DNA from 3 places in the Actinoplanes sp. NPDC026623 genome. Region 1 is predicted to be linked to each of the others. Evidence: riboswitches for the same ligand, from Rfam matches in the RefSeq annotation. Region 1 holds a riboswitch; each other region holds the start of a gene.

Evidence for each region. A riboswitch is a leader RNA that binds a small molecule or an ion and turns the genes downstream of it on or off. The one in region 1 is predicted to bind cyclic di-AMP.
Region 2: it holds a riboswitch for cyclic di-AMP, as region 1 does, so the genes downstream of both, AB0F10_RS19790 (C40 family peptidase) here and AB0F10_RS10100 (hypothetical protein) in region 1, are expected to answer to the same signal.
Region 3: it holds a riboswitch for cyclic di-AMP, as region 1 does, so the genes downstream of both, AB0F10_RS41070 (NlpC/P60 family protein) here and AB0F10_RS10100 (hypothetical protein) in region 1, are expected to answer to the same signal.

What each region holds. Positions count from the first base shown of each region.
Region 1 covers NZ_JBEZXZ010000023.1:39,960-46,006, reverse strand. Annotated here, with positions in the region: gene AB0F10_RS10120 (glycoside hydrolase family 76 protein) at 1-1,110, shown strand, start outside; gene AB0F10_RS10115 (TetR/AcrR family transcriptional regulator) at 1,112-1,720, opposite strand; gene AB0F10_RS10110 (ABC transporter permease) at 1,891-2,787, shown strand; gene AB0F10_RS10105 (ABC transporter ATP-binding protein) at 2,780-3,562, shown strand; gene AB0F10_RS10100 (hypothetical protein) at 3,587-4,681, opposite strand; cyclic di-AMP (ydaO/yuaA leader) riboswitch at 4,685-4,834, opposite strand; cyclic di-AMP (ydaO/yuaA leader) riboswitch at 5,114-5,252, shown strand; gene AB0F10_RS10095 (hypothetical protein) at 5,256-6,047, shown strand, end outside.
Region 2 covers NZ_JBEZXZ010000061.1:35,869-41,915, forward strand. Annotated here, with positions in the region: gene AB0F10_RS19775 (VTT domain-containing protein) at 1-572, opposite strand, end outside; gene AB0F10_RS19780 (glutamine amidotransferase) at 641-1,354, opposite strand; gene AB0F10_RS19785 (MurT ligase domain-containing protein) at 1,388-2,608, opposite strand; cyclic di-AMP (ydaO/yuaA leader) riboswitch at 3,061-3,247, shown strand; gene AB0F10_RS19790 (C40 family peptidase) at 3,254-4,057, shown strand; gene mraZ (division/cell wall cluster transcriptional repressor MraZ) at 4,555-4,986, shown strand; gene rsmH (16S rRNA (cytosine(1402)-N(4))-methyltransferase RsmH) at 5,243-6,047, shown strand, end outside.
Region 3 covers NZ_JBEZXZ010000262.1:3,938-9,984, forward strand. Annotated here, with positions in the region: gene AB0F10_RS41060 (aminoglycoside phosphotransferase family protein) at 1-116, opposite strand, end outside; gene AB0F10_RS41065 (tannase/feruloyl esterase family alpha/beta hydrolase) at 149-1,666, opposite strand; gene AB0F10_RS41070 (NlpC/P60 family protein) at 1,817-2,806, opposite strand; cyclic di-AMP (ydaO/yuaA leader) riboswitch at 2,821-2,954, opposite strand; gene AB0F10_RS41075 (M56 family metallopeptidase) at 3,088-4,005, opposite strand; gene AB0F10_RS41080 (BlaI/MecI/CopY family transcriptional regulator) at 4,002-4,370, opposite strand; gene AB0F10_RS41085 (cytochrome ubiquinol oxidase subunit I) at 4,445-5,836, shown strand; partial or broken gene AB0F10_RS41090 (cytochrome d ubiquinol oxidase subunit II) at 5,846-6,047, shown strand, end outside.

The DNA of each region.
Region 1 (6,047 bases):
GGCGCGACCGGCCGGCGCACCACCATGTTCAACGTCGACGACTGGGGCACTCGCGGCGTCGGCGTGCTGCGCGCCTGCGGCAAGGCCGGCGACCGCCCCGAGCTCACCTGCGCCGGCTGGACCCGGAGCAACTGGAACGCCTGGGACCGGCGCACGGCCGCGGCCACCGCGCTGATGATGCGCTTCGACCAGGGCACCGGACTGTTCGACACCAACGGCTGGTGGACCGGGGCCAACGCGCTCACCGCGCTGATCGACAACAGCCGGATCAGCGGCATGCACAGCTACGACTACGCGATCGCCGCGACGTACGACAAGCAGATCAACTCCAGGCAGGGGCAGTTCCGCAACGAGTACCTCGACGACACCGGCTGGTGGGGGCTGGCCTGGGTGGCCGCGTACGACCGGACCGGCGACAGCCGCTACCTGAACACCGCCCGGGCCGACGCGGATCACATGTTCGGCTACTGGGACACCCGCTGCGGCGGTGGCATCTACTGGCGCACCGACCGGACCGTGAAGAACGCCATCTCCAACAGCCTCTACATCCAGTTGAACGCGGCACTGTCGCTGCGCATCGGCGGCGACAGCGTCTACCGCGGGCGGGCACAGGCCGGCTGGTCCTGGTTCCAGAGCACCGGGATGATCAACAGCTCGAACCTGGTCAACGACGGCGTCAACCTCGGCACCTGCCGCAACAACGGCGACGTCACCTGGACCTACAACCAGGGTGTGCTGATCAACGCGCTGGTCCAGCTCAACCGGCTGACCGGGGACACGAACGCGCTGACCGTCGCCCGCCGGGTCGGTGACGCGGCCACCACGAGCACCTATCTCAACAGCGGCGGCATCCTGCGCGAGCCCAACGAACCCGACCAGTGCTCCGGCGACGGGGTCTCGTTCAAGGGCGCGTTCGTCCGCGGGCTCGGCGTGCTGAACGCCGCGGTCGGCCGCCCGTACGACGCCTACCTGCGGCGTCAGGCGGATTCCGCGTACGCCAAGGACCGGACCGGCTTCGACGCCTACGGCAGCCACTGGGCCGGCCCGTACGCCGGCACGAACCACTCCTGCCAGCACAGCGCGCTCGACCTGATGAACGCGGCTCCGTGACTCAGGGAGCCGCGGTGCCCGCCTTCAGCGCGGCGATGATCGCCGCGCTGAGCTTCTCGAGGTAGTCGTCGTCGATCGGGGTGCGGGCGACCGCCAGCCGCCAGTACAGCGGCCCGATCATCAGGTCGACCGCGAGGTCGGGGTCGGTGCCCGCGGGCAGTTCCCCGCGGGCGACGGCCTGGCCGACTATCTGCCCGCCGACGGCCTGCTGGTGGGTGCGCAGCGCACCCTGCAGCGTCTCGGCGATCTTCGGGTTGCGCGCCGCCTCGGCCATCAGGTCGGGGATGATCTGCGACGCGATGCGGTGCCCCAGCGCCTTGCTGAGGATGAACATCAGCAGTTGCAGATCCCCCGCAAAGCTTCCCGTATCGGGCATTGGCACGCTGCGCTCCGCTACCGCGGAGACGATCTCGAGTACCATTTCGAGCTTGTTGCTCCACCGGCGGTAGATCGCCGTCTTGCCGACACCGGCCCTGCGGGCCACCGCCTCGATGGAGAGTCGTCCGTAACCGACCTCGGCCAACTCGTTCATGACCGCATTCCGGATGGCCGCGGTGATGTCCCCGCGGAGCACCGCCGCTCCGGCAGGTGCACGTTTCGCTGTTGCCACGGTCTCACTATACGCCAGGACGCAACGGTTGCGTTCCGGCGCTCGTTCGGCTAGTTTCGGGTCAGCGTCGATACGACGCCGTTTCATCCCGCACACTTGTACCTGTGTCCCCGGACGAATCAACCAGGTCCCCGGCCCCCAGCGGACCGACCAGATCGGAGCGCTACCCCATGCCCCCTACGGCGGTCGCCGATTCCGACACCGGCATCTCGCTCGCGGAGCTGGCCCGCAGGCACGGCCTGAGCGCCGCCGGTAAGCCGCCCAGCCTGCCGAACTACACGCGGCAGCTCTGGGCCTACCGGCACTTCATCGCGTCCTACGCGAACGCCAAGGTCGCCTCGACGCTGGGTCGCACCAAGCTCGGCGTGTTCTGGCAGGTGCTGACCCCGCTGATCAACGCCACGGTCTACTACGTGATCTTCGGCGTGGTGCTGAACACCAAGCACGGCGTCGACAACTTCGTCCCGTACCTGTGCACCGGCGTCTTCATCTTCGGTTTCACCGCGACCACGGTGCAGGCCGGCATCGGGGCGATCAGCTCCAACATGGGACTGATCCGGGCCCTGCACTTCCCGCGGGCCAGCCTGCCGCTCGCCATCACCATGGTCGAGATTCGCAACATGATCGCCTCGATGACCGTGCTCATGATCATCGTGCTGGGCTTCGGCGAGCCGATCACCTGGGAATGGCTGCTGATCGTCCCGATCTTCCTGCTTCAGTCGATCTTCAACGCCGGCCTCGCCATGGGGGTGGCCCGGCTCGGCTCCAAGGTCGCCGACTTCAAGCAGCTTGTGCCGTTCGTCATGCGGATCTGGATGTACGGCTCCGCCGTGCTCTACCCGGTCACCCGCTTCTCCGATCACCTGACCGGCTGGAAGCTGGCCGTGATCGAGGCCAACCCGATGCTGATCTTCATCGACCTCATGCGGCACGCGCTGATGGAGAACGTGCCGCTGGCGGCCCCGGCCCCGGTGTTGTGGCTCCAGGCGATCGGCTGGGCCGCCGTGGTCGGCTTCGGCGGGTATTTCTACTTCTGGCGCGGAGAGAAGGGGTACGGCCGTGGCTGACTCCAGCAGCGACCGGCGCGAGCCGACGGTCATCGTCGACGACGCGCACGTGGTCTACCGAGTGCACCAGTCGGCCGCGCCCGGCACGGGCAGCCCGCTGGCGAGCTTCAAACGGATCATCACCGGCGACAAGCCGAGCACGCTGCGCGAGGTGCACGCGATCAAGGGCGTCAGCTTCGTGGCCTACAAGGGCGAGGCCGTCGGCCTGATCGGCACCAACGGCTCCGGCAAGTCGACCCTGCTGCGGGCGATCGCCGGGCTGCTCCCGGTCGAGCGGGGCGCGATCTACGCGGCCGGGCAGCCGTCGCTGCTCGGCGTCAACGCGGCCCTGATGAACGACCTGCCGGGCGAGCGCAACGTCGTGCTCGGCTGCCTGGCGATGGGCATGTCTCCGGCGCAGGTGAAGTCCAAGGTGCAGGAGATCGTCGACTTCTCCGGGATCAACGAGCGCGGCGACTTCAGCTCGCTGCCGATGCGCACCTACTCGTCCGGCATGTCGGCGCGGCTGCGGTTCTCGATCGCGGCGGCCAAGAAGCACGACGTGCTGCTGATCGACGAGGCGCTGGCCACCGGCGACGCGAAGTTCCGCCGGCGCAGCGAGCAGCGGGTCCGCGACCTGCGCGCCGAGGCCGGCACGGTCTTCCTGGTCAGCCACAGCGAGCAGTCGATCCGGGACACCTGCGAGCGCAGCATCTGGCTCGAGTCGGGGCTGATCCGGGCGGACGGCCCGACCGAGGACGTGCTGAAGGAGTACGAGGCCTACACCAAGCGGTAGGCCCCGCACCCCCTTCGCGTGGGGCTAGCGCATCGAGAGATGCACGTGGTTCGTGTGATCACTTGAGGGGTCGCCGTTACCCCTCGTGTAGGCCTTCCAGCCGCTGCTGGGCAACCAGATCCGCCGGAACCAGATCACGTAGAGCACGCCCAGCCGGCTGGAATTGCCGATGAAGTAGTTCGCCAGATTATTGCCGTAGGTCTTGCTGCTGCCGGTCGCGACGCCGCCGAAGCCCTTCTTGTCGGCGGCGAAGTCGCAGGCCCGGCCCTTGGGGTGCTCGCCGCTGTTCTGATGGCGGAAGCACGCGACGAAGTGGGTGAAGCCGTCCTTCTTCGCCTCCTTCATCGCGTGCAGGGTGCGCGGCGTGATGCAGCCGGACGTCGTCGGGTCGTTGACGGAGCAGGACTCGTCCGGCAGCGACCCGTCGGAGTTGCGCGGCGCGGCCGCGGCCCGCAGGTCGCTCCCGCCGCCGCTGGAGCCACCGCCGCTGGACTCGGTGCCGCCCGAGGACTCCTCGGCGCCGTTCGACGCGCCGGCCGCGTTGGCCGCATCGAGCGCCCGCTCCGCCTGCGCCTTGCGCTTGGCCATGATGTCGACCTGACGCTGCTGGTCGCGGATCTCGGCGTCGATCGCGGCCTTCGCCCGCTGCTGCCGGTCCCTCGAGTCCTTGAGGTCACGCACCGCGCGGTTCTGCTTGGCGGCGACCGTCTCGAGCATCTCCGCGCGGTCCAGCATGCTGCCGGTGGAGTCGGCGGTGAGCAGGGCGGTCATCGGCCCGAGCCGCCCGACGCGGTAGGACTGCTGGACGATGTCGTCCAGCGCCGCCTGCCGCGGGCCGAGCTCGGTGTCGATCTCCTTGAGCTTGTCGATCAGCTGCTGCTGGCGCGCCTTGGAGCGGGCCAGCGCCTCCTTGGCCTCGACGAAGCCCTTGGACGCCGCTTCGAGCTGCTCGATCAGGGACTTGGAGCCGCCCTCGCCGTCGTCGCCGGAGTCACCCGGCGCGGCGAGCGGCCGAGGTGCGGCGGAGGCCGGGGACGGGGCGACGAGCGCCAGCCCCGAGGTGGCGACGAGCGCCGCGAGCACGGTCGCTAATCGTCGGCGGGCAGGTTTAAGCCTCACGTGCTTTCCTTCCGTCGGCCGCCGACCGGGTTAGCTGACGGGTTCGGGACGGAAGCGATCCCTACCGGTCCGCGCCTGCGGCGTGGACCCGATTCACCCCATTACTCGGTTGGTTCCCCGGCTCGCCTTGCGGCGATTAAGCGGCGGTCTGCGCTGAGACCGTGACGAACACTACCCATCGATGCTAAGAATCGACAGGTGTCGCACTCTGGGCAACAATGCGGCCACTCGGCGTGATTTCGGCGCGGAAAGAATGCAACGACTCACACCTATGACTCGCCGCGGCTCGACTACCTGCGCATTCCATCGAAAGGTAACGGAAAGTCGTTGGTAGGTAACGCTTATATCGGCCTTGCGAAGACTGGCAGACGGCCCGTTGTCGGGTAAGCTGGCCGCCGGTTGCTGCCAAGAAGGCACCGCCCCCAAGGTGCCGGCAGCCCACCGCCTAATCGCCGCAAGGCGAGCCGGGGAACCACGCGTAGTAGTGGGGTGAATCCACTTAACAGTGGTAGGGATCGCTTCCGTCCCGAACCCGTCAGCTAACCCGGTCGGCGGCCACGCGGAAGGATTTTGAATGACGGCAAGACCCCGCCGGTGGCTGGTCCTCGCCCTGGCACCGCTAGTCGCGGTCTCGATGCTGATCGCGCCCGCCGCACCGGCAAGCGCCGACCCCGACGACTCGAAGTCGGCGACCGCCGACGACGGCGAAGAGGATCAGCTTCTCAACGACGTGCTCGACTCCACGGGCCGGCGTTTCGTCGCGGCGAAGTCGGCGGTCGCGAAGTCGACCAAGACGCAGCTCGCCCTCGCCCTCAGGGTCAAGAACGCCGAGTCCCGGCGAGACGCCCTGCTTCCCGAGGTCAGCGCGGTGGCGGCTCAGCAGTACCGCACCGGTGGCATCTCCACCATGGGCTTCCTGCTCAACACCAAGGGCCCGGAGAGCTTCCTCAAGATGGCGGTCTCCCTCGAGGAGATCAACGCCCTCAACGACAACAAGCTGCACGCGCTCTACCAGGCCATCGACGAGGTCAACACGGAGAAGCTGCACCTCGACCAGGAGGTCAAGGCCCAGCAGCAGAACCTCGCCTCGATGAGGAAGCAGAAGGAGTCGGCGGAGAACGCCCTGGCGAAGGTCGGCGGTGACACGGTGACCGGCGGTTTCGTGCTGGCCAATTCGCCGAAGGCCGCACCGGCGCCGCGCGACTCCAACGGCGATTTCGGCCCCGAGTCGTGCAGCGTGAACGACCCGACGACCAGCGGCTGCATCACCCCGCGCACGTTCCATATGTACAAGGAAGTAAAGAAGGCGAACTTCAAGCGGTTCGTCGGCTGCCACCGCAACGGCGGCCCATTCGAGCATCCCAAG
Region 2 (6,047 bases), on a different contig from region 1:
GGCACCGCCGCGACCGTGGTGCCGAGCAGGTAGCGGAACCGGCAGACCGACGTCGTGCCGTAGGCGTAGCCGATCAGGCCGAAGGGCGCGAGCGGCAGGAAGCGGACCAGCAGCACCGCGGCGAGGCCGCGGCGGTTCAGCCAGCCGTCGAGGCGTTCGAGCTTGCCGCCGGCCCGGGCGCCGAGCGCGCCCCGGCCGGCCCAGCGGCCCGCGTAGTAGGTGGCGATGCCGGCGATGACGGCCGCGGCCAGCGCGGTCACCGCGCCGGTCGCCGGGCCGAGCAGCGCGCCGCAGGCGAGGGTGATCGCCGTGCGGGGCACGAGCACCGAGAGCAGCAGGCCGCCGACCACGGCGATCGCCACGGCGGCCGCGGGGCCGAGGGCGACGACCGAGTCGGCGATGGCGTGCAGGGGCAGGACCGCGGCGGCGATGCCGAGCGAGGCCACGACCGTGCCGAGGATGCCGACCCGCACGAGTCGCCGGCCGAGGGGGGTTGCCGGGTGGTGCGTGCTGCCCTGAGGGTCCGTGGCGGGGGTTTCGATGCCCCGCGGGGCGATCAGGAGGTCAGTCATGCAGGCGTACCGCCCCAACTTCTCGTCGGTCCAGGACAGGTCGTGCTGGTCGGGCGTCAGTTACGGGGTCATACGGCGCCCGCTGCGGCGAGCCGCTCGCCACGAAGCCGGTCGGCCCAGGAGTCGTCGAGCGGTTGAAGACTATCCGCACCGATCGCCCAACGCAGTAGCAGATCGGCTATAGCTGGGTTGCGAGCGAGTGCCGGCCCGTGTGCGTAGGTGCCGAGGATCTTTCCGTGCCAGGCACCCTCTGTCTGGCCGTCGTTTCCGACGCCGGCGGTGACCCGGGCGAGCGGCGCGGCACCGGGGCCGAGCAGGGTCCGGCCGCCGTGGTTCTCGAAGCCGGTCAGCGGTGGCAGGCCCAGCCGAGGGTCGATGTCGCCGCGAACCTCACCGACCGCGCGGGTCTCGCCCCGGTCGGAAGTGAGGTCGAGCAGGTCCAGTCCGGCGCATTTGGCACCCTTCGCATAGAACGATCCACCGAAGAGTTGGTAACCCGCGCAGACGGCCAGCACGGCCGCGCCCTGGTGCACGGCCCGGTGCAGGCCGCCGTCGGCGATCAGCCGCTGTGCCGCGAGCGCCTGCGGCCCGTCCTCGCCGCCGCCGATCAGGTAGATGTCGGCGGTGGTGGGCAGCGCCTGGTCGGAGCGGACCTCGTAGCTCTCCACCGGGATGTTCCGCAGGGCGGCCCGGCGGCGCAGGATCAGCATGTTGCCCCGGTCGCCGTACGTCGACAGCAGGTCGGGGTAGATCCAAACGATCCGTAGCGTGCTCTCACTCATGATTCGTCCTCGGTCTTCCGCCGCGGGGCCAGCTCAGTTGACACGGTCCAACTCCGCTCGGATGTCCTGGAACGCCGTGTAGTTCGCGATCACCTCGAGGCGACCCGGCGGACTCGCCCGCACCGCCTCGTCGAAGGTATGCACGTGCCGGAAGGCCACATCGTTCACTTCCAGCCGAACCGCCAGGTCGTAGGCCCGGTCGCCGGTGATCAGGACCTGCCGCCCGCGGAGCGGGGAGAAGTCGACGTCGTAGAGCCACGAGGTGTCGAAGCCGTCGGGGTCGCGGGCGTTGATGGAGAGCAGCGTCGGCGCGACCTCGGCCATGTCGAAGGCCTCGAGCCAGCTGGCCGGGTTCTTGGCCAGCAGCAGCCGGATGTTGCGCCCGTCGCGCTCGACCTGTGCGTAGCGGCCGGCCACGGAGGCGACGCCGGCGAGCCTCGGCGTGGCTTCGATCGGCCGGACGCCGAACTCGGCCGCGACGGCCAGCGCCGTGGCCGCGTTGCCGAGGTTGACCTGGCCCGGCAGCTGCAGCTTGATCAGGTGCCAGTCGCCCCGGGGGTCGACGACGCCGTCGTCCTCGACGGTCCACTGGGCCCGCGGGCGGCGCAGCGGGCAGCCGCCGCACCACCAGTCGCCGTCGGCGCGCTCGATGGGCGAGCCGCACTGCGGGCAGACGAAGGAGTCGTCGTGCCAGCGCTGCCCGGCGCTGAACCACACGACCTGCCGGGTCTCGATCGCCGCCCAGACGACCATCGGGTCGTCGGCGTTGGCGACCACGTGCACGTCGGGGTGGGCGGCCAGCGCCGTGCGCCACATCTGCGCCATCATCGCCACCTCCTTCGCCCGGTCCAGCTGGTCGCGGGACAGATTGAGCAAGGCGACCACTCGCGGGGTGGTCTCGTCGATCACCCGGGCGAGGTAGTGCTCGTCGACCTCGAGCACCGCGAACGGGGTGGCCCCGGCCTTGGCCAGGGCGGAGGTGTGCCCGGTCGGCATGTTGGCGCCGAAGGAGTTGGTGGCGACCGGGCCGAGCACGCCGAGCGCGGCCGCGGCGAACCGGGTCGTGGTGGTCTTGCCGTTGGTGCCCGACACCAGCGCGATCGCGCGGCCCGCGGCCAGGTTCCTGAGCAGGTCAGGATCGATCTTGAGACCGATCCACCCGCCGATCACCGAGCCGTCACCGCGTCCCGCAGCCCGTGAGAGCGCCGCGGCGGTTCGCGACACGGATGTCGCGACCTTGGCCCGTAGGGGCAATTTCCCGTCCGTCACGGCGACGAGGGTACCGGAAACGGACACTACGTCGAGTGGCCCCGGGGTCCGTGGCCTGCGGTGGGTCCGGATCGGCCGAACGGATGATCTCCATTCCGCCGCTCGGTGCCGCGTTTGGGCCGGTGGGGGCGTTTAGGCCATCATTCTCCCGATCTTGACCGGGTCCATGATCCACCCGGGTACGGCTTTTTGTGTGTTGTGTTTCACCCGTAACTTTAGGCGGAGGGTAAGCGCACGATTACTGATCGTGCTGGCATTTGTCACGGCCTGGTTACAAACCGGACAGGCTCAGATGTGCCAAATACTCTGAGTAACCAACCGGGGGCCAACGGTTCCGACGGAAATCAGGTAGCAAGGTTGGGCCGGTGAGCATCCGCTCGCCGCTCGTATCGCATCGGACAACGCCGAGCCCTGCCCCGGTCCGGGCGAGACGACCACTGAGTTAGTCACCACCACAAAGGCAAACGGGGGCAGGGACGGGGGACCCAGATTCGGTCCGCCGGCGGTCACGTCGCTTCGGCGGCGCGCGCCGCCCGGACCTTGGGGTGAAGTCGCCGACGGCGACCGGGCAACCTTCCCGCCCGAACCCGACAGCTAACCTCGCAGGCGTGCCGGAGGGATATCTCTACCGTGCACGAACGCAGTTCGAGCCGGAACCGTCGCATCGGCGGAACCGGCACCATCGCACTGTCCCTGGGTCTCTGCCTCTGTGCCGGCCAGCTGGTCGCCACACCGGCGGCGTCCGCCGCTCCGGTCGTCGAGGCGGCAACGGCAACGGTGATCAAGCCCAAGATCACCAACTCCGGGACCCGCTCCATCGCGTGGGGCAAGTCGTTCCGGGTGACCGCCAAGGTGATCAACCCGAAGACCGGCAAGGTCGTCACCAAGGGCTCGATCCGGCTGCAGGCCAAGCGCAACGGCAAGTGGCGCACCTGGGTGGCCAGGAAGCTGACCACCAAGGGCACGGCGACCCTGTACGCCAAGCCCGGCCTCACCACCTCGTTCCGGACCCAGTACACCGGAGCGGCCGGTGTCCACTGGGTGAACAGCCCGGCCTTCAGGGTCACCGTGCGCAGCAGCGGCGCGAAGGTGATCGCCGAGGCCAGGAAGCACAAGGGTGCGCTCTACAAGTTCGCCGCCGCGGGTCCCAAGCGTTTCGACTGCTCGGGCTTCACCCAGTACGTCTACCGCAAGACGACGGGCAAGAAGCTTCCGCACAAGGCGAACTCGCAGCAGCGGTACGGCAAGAAGATCAGCATCGGCAAGAAGAAGGTCGGCGACCTGATCGTGTTCCGGTCGGGCTCCTACGGCACGCACGCCGGCATCTACGCGGGCAACGGCTACATGTGGGACTCGCCGCACACGGGCGCCCGGGTCGGCAAGCACAAGATCTACGGCAAGAACTACGTCGTGCGGCGCCTCGTCGCCGCCTGATGGTGAGCGTTCTCCAGCGTGGCCCGAGGCCAGGTTGAGAATCGCTCATAGGTCCACAGCGGTACGGCACTAGTAAGTACAGTGCGGCACCGGTAAGAGCGGTACGACAGATCAGTGGGGCGTGACCCGGTCCGGGTCGCGCCCCACTGTCGTGCGCGCTCCACTTTCTCCTCCACTTTGCTCCCCACCCGAGCGCCGAAGGGCAGGTCGCCCCTCCCGATCGCCCGATTTCGGGGGACTTTCATGCCCGCGTGGGCGGCATGTCGGAAAGTGGACCATGGCGCGGGCGCTGAACCCCTCCACATCGGCAACACCGTGTCTGACGTGCGGATTCATCCGCGAATCTGACTCGCAGGCCGCGCCATTCTGGTTGCGGGTGGAGGGAAGTGGAGTAGAGTGGAGCGCAGTGGCAGGGCCTGAGGAGCTGACTCCGAGGGGGTTGCCGGCCCAGACGACTGGCGGTCCGCGAAACCGCCCGGGGGCAGGGGGTTGGGCCGATGTTTCTCGGCACGCACACCCCGCGCCTCGACGACAAGGGACGGCTGATCCTCCCGGCGAAGTTCCGCGACGAGCTGGCGGGAGGTGTCGTGATCACCAAGGGGCAGGAGCGCTGTCTTTACGTCTTCCCGATGCCCGAGTTCCAGCGCATCGCGGGCCAGCTTCGCGAGGCGCCGGTCACCAACAAGGCGGCCCGGGCCTACAGCCGGGTGTTCTTCGCCAGTGCGCACGACGAGATCCCCGACAAGCAGGGCCGGGTCACCATCCCGGCCCACCTGCGGGGGTATGCGGCGCTCGACCGCGAGCTGGTCGTGATCGGCGCGAGCACGCGGGTGGAGATCTGGGACAAGCAGTCCTGGGAGCAGTACCTCTCGGCGAGCGAGGACGAGTTCGCCGACATCGAGGAGGGGGTGCTGCCCGGCGGACTGTGAGGCGTGGCACCTGTGGGCCGCCGACACGGTCCGGACGTCGCCGCTGCCGTACTGCGAGATCTCCAGCCGCTCCCGCTCCTGGCGCCTCTTCCCCGGCGCCAGGCGTGTGTCCGGTCGGGCGCGCCCGAAGGCAACGGGCACGAGCGGATGGGGATCTGGCGGTACGGACGGACGACCGGGCGCATCGGCGCCGAACGCCCCCGTCAAGGGGTGGCCGGCACTGGGTACGGCCGGGTGAGCGCGGAAAGAGCGGGCAATGGGGGTAGTCATGGGGGAGCTGCGCGGCACGCACGTGCCGGTGTTGCTCGAGCGCTGCCTTGAGCTGCTCGCCCCCGCCCTGGGCCTGCCGGGCGCGGTGCACGTCGACTTCACTCTGGGTCTCGGCGGGCACGCCGAGGCCGTGCTGGAGCGCCACCCCGACGTGGTCCTCGTCGGACTCGACCGGGACACCGAGGCGCTGACGCACTCCCGGCACCGGCTGGCGCGCTTCGGCGAGCGGGTGCACTTCGTGCACGCGGTCTACGACGAGCTGCCGGAGGTGCTGGCGGGGCTCGGCCTCGCGGCGTTCCACAGTGGGCTGTTCGATCTCGGCGTCTCCTCGCTGCAGCTCGACGAGCCGGACCGGGGCTTCGCCTATTCGCGGGACGCGCCGCTGGACATGCGGATGGACCAGTCGCGGGGCATCACCGCGGAAGAGGTCGTCAACGGTTACGAGCCCGGCGAGCTCGTCCGCATCCTGCGGGTCTACGGCGAGGAGAAGTTCGCGCCCCGCGTCGTCTCGGCGATCGTCCGCGAGCGGGCCAAGGCGCGGATCGTCTCCACGGCGTACCTGGCGGAGCTGGTCAAGGACGCCATCCCGGCGGCGGGGCGGCGTACGGGTGGAAATCCCGCGAAAAGAACGTTTCAGGCGCTGCGTATCGAGGTAAATGCGGAACTTGCCGCGGTCGAATCGGCCGTACCGGCCGCGTTGGACCTGTTGGCCCCGAAGGGGCGCCTTGTAGTGATGTCGTACCAATCTTTGGAGGACCGGATCGTCAAGCGCGCCTTCGCCGCGAGGGCGC
Region 3 (6,047 bases), on a different contig from region 1:
GTCAGCCGCCAGTCCCGGGCGACGGCGTCGAGGGTCGCCGGCAGGCCGGCCAGCCAGTCCCGGCCGGCCTCGCCCCAGGCGGCGGCGACGTTGCGGGTGAAGGCGGCGGGAAACATCCGCCCATCCTGCCAGCGCGTCGTGATCGGGCTCAGTAGCGCCCGACGTAGTGGTAACCCGCGTTGAGGCTGCCCGGCGCCGCCCGGACCGGGGCGAGCGCGTCGAACGGTGCCACCTCCAAATACCGGATCGGGTTGCGGTCGGCGTCGACGGTCGGTACGTCGACGGTGCCCGGCGCGGTGCCGCTCTCGACCCAGTCGATCAGTGGGGTGAGGAGGTCGGGCACGCCGATCTCGGACGGGTTGCCGTCGGCGTCGGCCGGGCCGAAGAGGCAGTGGTAGCCGGCCGGGATCAGGTAGAGGCGGGTGAAGGCGTCGGCGCCGCCGCGCCGCTGGACCGCGCGGTAGTAGTCGATCGTGGAGAACGGCGGGATCGAGGCGTCGGCCCAGCCGTGCCAGAGGATCAGTCTGCCGCCGTGGGCGCGGAACGCCGACAGGTCGGGGTCGTTGGCGTTGTAGAGCGCGTCGCCGACCAGGTTGAGCCGGTCGAAGGTGGCCCTGCTGAACCTGACGTCGGTGAGCCGGAAGCCGGCGGGCAGCACGGTCGGGTAGCCGAGGTAGCGCAGGTACTGGTAGGCGATCTCGCCCGCCCCGCCGGGCGGCGAGCCGGAGCGGACCACGAACTGGTCGATCCAGCCGAGTTCGGAGCCGTAGGGCATGCCGCCGTTGTAGAGCCCGTCCGGGCCGCGGTAGAACGCCACCACCGCCGCCACCTGGGCCGGGGTCAGGCAGGTCGGGTGGTCGGTGCCGGGCGGGCAGCGCAGCGAGGACGGCTGGAAGCCGCAGCGGCGCGGGTCCTGGACGATCTCGCCGCACGCCCTGACCACCGCGGCGTGCAGGGCGGGCAGCTTGTCCGGGCCGAGGACCTGGTCGCCGTGCCGGTCGGTGTTGTGCACGGCGAGCCAAGCCTGCAGCAGCACCAGCGGCGCCTCGTTGCCGGCCGGGGCGCCGGCCAGGATGCCGTCGAAGTCGGCCGGGTAGCGCTGGGCCAGGTTGAGTGCCTGGCGGCCGCCGGTCGAGCAGCCGTCGAAGTAGCGGTGGGCCGGCCCGTGCCCGTAGTACGCGGTGATCAGGGCGTCGGACGCCCGCCGCAGCCGGTGCTCGGAGGTCCGCCCCCATTCGACGCGGGCCCGCGGGTCGGCGCCCCAGGTGGCCGGCTGCGCGCCCGCGTTGTCACCGGTGTGGCCGCTGTCGTCGCCGGCCAGCACCAGCGTCTTGTCGCGCACGGCCTCGCAGAGCACCCCGGCGTTGGGGAACGCGAAGTTGGGCACCGTGCCGCACAGGCCGCTGCAGCCGAGCTGGAGATAGTCGCCGGACCAGCCGCTGACCGGCAGGTCGACGGTGAAGTGGACGGCCGGGTCGAGCACGCCCTCGACCCGGCAGAAGCCGTCGTCGGTGCCGGTGGCGGCCGAGGTGACCCGGCCTTGCGGGACGTGGACGGCGGTGAGGGCGCCGCAGCCGGGCGCCGCGGTCGCCCGGCCGGCCGCGCCCACCCCGCCCAGCACCAGTGGAACGGTGGCCAGTAGGACCAGAAGTCTGCGCAATCTCATGTGGAAGGACGCTAGACACGGTCCGGCCCGTCGGAATCGGCCTGCCGAACGACCCTCGGCTCATCCTCGGGACGGAGGCGCGGTGCCGCGGCGCAGACGGAAGAAGCCGCCACTTGCGTGGCGGCTTCCCCGTGTAACTGCGTGGCAGAATCAGCCAGGTCGGCGCATGCCGGAGATGCCACCGGTGCGGTCGATCGAGGCCATCCGCACGTGGTCACCGGTGTGTGGCGCGTGAACCATGGTGCCGCCACCCACATAGATGCCCACGTGGTGCACGGGACTGCCGTAGAAGATCAGATCGCCCGGCTGCAGTTCACTGCGGCTGACCGACCTGCCCTCCCTGATCTGGTCACCCGTGAAGTGCTCCAGGTGCACACCGACGCTCCCCCACGCCTCCTTGGTGAGGCCGGAGCAGTCGTAACCGCCCGGACCCTCGGCCCCGAAGACGTAGGGCTTGCCGATGAGGTCGCACGCGCGCTGCGCCGCCCGGCCACCCTTGTCGTTTGTGTAGTCGACCGGGCACGCGCCCGTCTTGAGCGGACCGTCGGCGCCGCCACTCGCGCCGTACGCCCTGATCCGCAACTTCTGCAGGTCGTCGACCTTCTTCTGGATGGTCTTCTTCTGCTGTGCCAGCAGCTTGTCGCGCGCTGCCACGGCATCGGTGAGAGTGTCCAGATCACGCTTGTCGGACGACAGCTGATCGCGCAGCTTCGACACGCCCGCGATCGACTCGCGCTGGTGCCGGCTGAACTGATCGAGGAACGTGAGCTTCTCGGTCAGCCCCGTCGGCGAGCCGCTGACGATCATGGCCTTCATCGCGTTGGGCGAACCCTGCATGTAGGCCTGGCCCGCCATGTTGCCCACCTGCGACATGGCGAGATTGACCTGCAGCTCCAGCGGAGCGAGCCGCTTGTCGATCTTCTTGAGCTGAGCCCGGTTCTTGAGCAGCTGGTTGTGCACGTCGTTGTACTGCTCAATCACCAGTTCGAGCTTGTCCCACTGCTGGTCGATCTGCTTTTCGATGCTCGACGGGGACGGCGTCGCGTGCGCCGCTCCGGGAGCAACAAGAATCCCGACCGCGGCGACCGCGCAGGCGATGCTGCGCAGAATTGCGGCGCGTCGCGCCTCAATCCGTTTCACTTAGGTGCAGTGTCCTTTCTTCCCTGAACCGCCGACCGGGTTAGCTGACGGGTTCGGACGGGAAGCTCGCCCGGCCACGATGTCGCTGTGGCTTGACCCCGGTTTCCTGGGTCCCCGGCTCGTTCGCACGATTAGGCGTGGCTCGTCAGTTCGCCCGGGGCCGGACGAGGGGGGACTGCCGAGCCGGGACCACCGTACTCCCGATCACCATCGATGAGAACCCGGCGTTACCAGGGCACACAGCGCATAACACCCGGTGACCGAACGTAATTAATACAGACTTAAAGAGGCCACGCCGAGAGGGCCCGGTCCAGCCAGGGCAGCACCACGATCACTGTGGGTAACACCAGCAGTCCGGCCGCCGCGGTGGCCACCGCGACGGTCAGGCCCGCTGACCGGGGGTCGGTGCCCGCCAGCCGGTCCAGCCGCCGCCGGCGCTCCGCGGAGGCGCCGCGGACCTCGGCCGGGGCGTCCGGGCTGACCGCATCGCCGAGCAGCGCGAGGGCCGTGCGCAGCGGGGCCGCGCCGCCGCGGCGCCGGGCCGCGTCGTCCGCGACCATCTCCAACAGCAGGTGTACGGCGTCGAGCGGCGCCCGGCTGCGCAGCGGCCGGGGCACCGCCCGGTAGAACGCGGTGAACGACTCCATCACCACGTCGTGGCGGTGCCGCAGGTGTGCCTGCTCGTGCGCGATCACCACGCCCACCTGGGCGGCGTCCAGGACCCGCAGCGCGCCGCTGCTGAGCACCACCCGCGACGAGCGCCCCGGCAGGCAGTACGCGATCGGCAGCGGACCGTGCAGCACCCGCAGCCCGTCGGGCACCTCGGCCGGCAGCTCGCCGTGGCGCTCGGCGCTGTCGAGGAGGTCGACAAGCATCCGGTGCCGGGCCCGGCGGGCCCGCGAGCGGCTGCCGACCCGGAACAGCGAGACCGCCAGCCGCAGGATGATCAGCGCGGCGACGGCCAGGGCGCCGAGCAGCGCGGCGGCGCCGACCGGACGGCCGGAGCCCAGCTCGCTGACCAGTTCCTGCGGCGCGGCCAGCACGACGCCGAGCGCGCAGAGCACCCCGGCCAGGGTGATGCTCTGCCAGAGCAGCACGGCGGCGCCCGGCGCCCGGTCGGGCCAGCGGGCCGGCGCGAGGAAGCCCGGCACGACCAGCGACAGCGTGAGCCCGAGCGCGCCGAGCAGCAGCGCGGTCACGGCGCGACGCCCGGGTCCCTCCGCGCCGCCTCGATCGCGGCGGTGAGCGCCGACGGGTCGATCCGGCCGACGAAGTGAGCGAGGGCCGCGTCGCGGACGCCGTCGGGGGCGGCGCTGAGCGCGTCGAGCATCAGGGCGGCCGTCATCTCCTCGCGGCTCTGCGCGGGCGCGTAGCGGTAGGCGCGGTCGGCGCGCTGCTGCAGGACGACGCCCTTCTTGGCGAGCCGGTCGAGCACGGTCATCACCGTCGTGTACGCGAGGTCGCGGTCGCGGCTGAGCCCGTCGTGCACCTGGCGCACGGTCAGTGGCTCGCGCGCGTCCCACAACTGCGTCATGACGTCGCGCTCGAGGTCCCCCAGTGCCATGCGGACCACTCTACTGCACGGCGTCGTACTACGATGCGTAGTATCTACTACGGAATGTCGTAGAGGAGACAACCATGGATGTGCTCGACCTGACCCGGCTGCAGTTTGCGGTGGTGACGATCTATCACTACTTCTTCGTGCCGCTGTCGATCAGCCTGGCCTGCGCCGCCGCCGGGCTGGAGATCGCCTGGCTGCGTACCCGCCGGGAGGCGTACCTGCGGCTGACGAAGTTCGTGGGCGGGCTGCTCATCGTCACGTTCGCCGTCGGCGTCGTCACCGGGCTCGTGCAGGAGTTCCAGTTCGGCATGGGCTGGAGCAACTTCGCCCGCTTCTACGGCGACGTGTTCGGCCCGACGCTCGCCATCGAGGGCATGCTCGCGTTCTTCCTCGAGGCCACGTTCCTGGCCCTGTGGTACTTCGGCTGGGACCGGCTGCCGCGCCGGCTGCATGCGGCCACGATCGTGGTGGTCGCCGCCGGCACCGTGCTGTCGGCGTTCATCATCCTGGCCGCGAACTCGTTCATGCAGAACCCGGTCGCCTATTCGCTGGACCCGGTCACCGGCCGGGCCCGCCTCGACGACTTCGGCGACCTGCTGCTCAACAAGGTCAACCTGGCCGCGTTCCCGCACACCCTCTCCGGGGCGATCATGGTGGGCGGGTCGCTCCTGCTGGCCATCGCCGTGCGGCGCGCGAAATCCGACGACGGGTTCCACCCGCTGGCCCGCCTGGGCGCCTGGATGACCGTCGCGGGCGGCGCGCTGACCGCGCTGACCGGCGACCACCTCGGCAAGGTGATCACCGAGGTGCAGCCGATGAAGATGGCCGCCGCCGAGTCGCTCTACGACACCACGACGGGCGCGCCGTTCTCGATCTTCGCGGTCGGCGACATCAGCGGCGGCAAGCCGTTCTTCAGCGTCGAGGTGCCCTGGCTGCTGTCCATCCTCGCCAAGGGCAGCCCCGGCGCCTCGGTGCAGGGCATCGACGACCTGCAGGCCCAGTACGCCGCGCAGTACGGCCCGGGCAGCTACGTGCCGATGATCCCGGTCGCGTTCTGGACCTTCCGCCTCATGATCGGCATCGGGATGCTGGCCATGGCGGCCGCCGCGCTGTACCTGTGGTCGACCCGCAAGGGCCGGACGCTGGACACCGGCCGCCGCCCCGCCCGGCTGTTCCTGCGCCTGCTGCCGCTGATCCCGCTGCTGCCGACTGCGGCCAACACCTTCGGCTGGCTCTTCACCGAGACGGCGCGCCAGCCGTGGCTGGCGTTCGGCATCTCCAGAGTGGCCGACGGCATCTCCCCCGGCCTGACCGCCACCGAGGTCCTGGCCTCCCTGATCGGCTTCACCGTCGTGTACGGCGTGCTCGCGGTCGTCTGGCTGCGCCTGGTCCGGCACCTGTCCCGGCAGCCGCTCACCGGCCCGCCGGCCCCGGCCACCCCCGCCCACGCCGAAGCACCGGTCTACTGAGGAGCAAAGATGGTCACTGTCTGGTTCTGCCTGGTGGTCCTCTGCTGGACGCTGTTCTTCGTCCTAGAGGGCTTCGACTTCGGCGTCGGCATGCTCGGCCCGATAGCCGGCCGCGACGACCACGAGCGCGGCGCGATCGTCCGCACGGTCGGCCCGTTCTGGGACGGCAACGAGGTCTGGCTGGTCGCCGCGATCGGCGTGACCTTCGCGG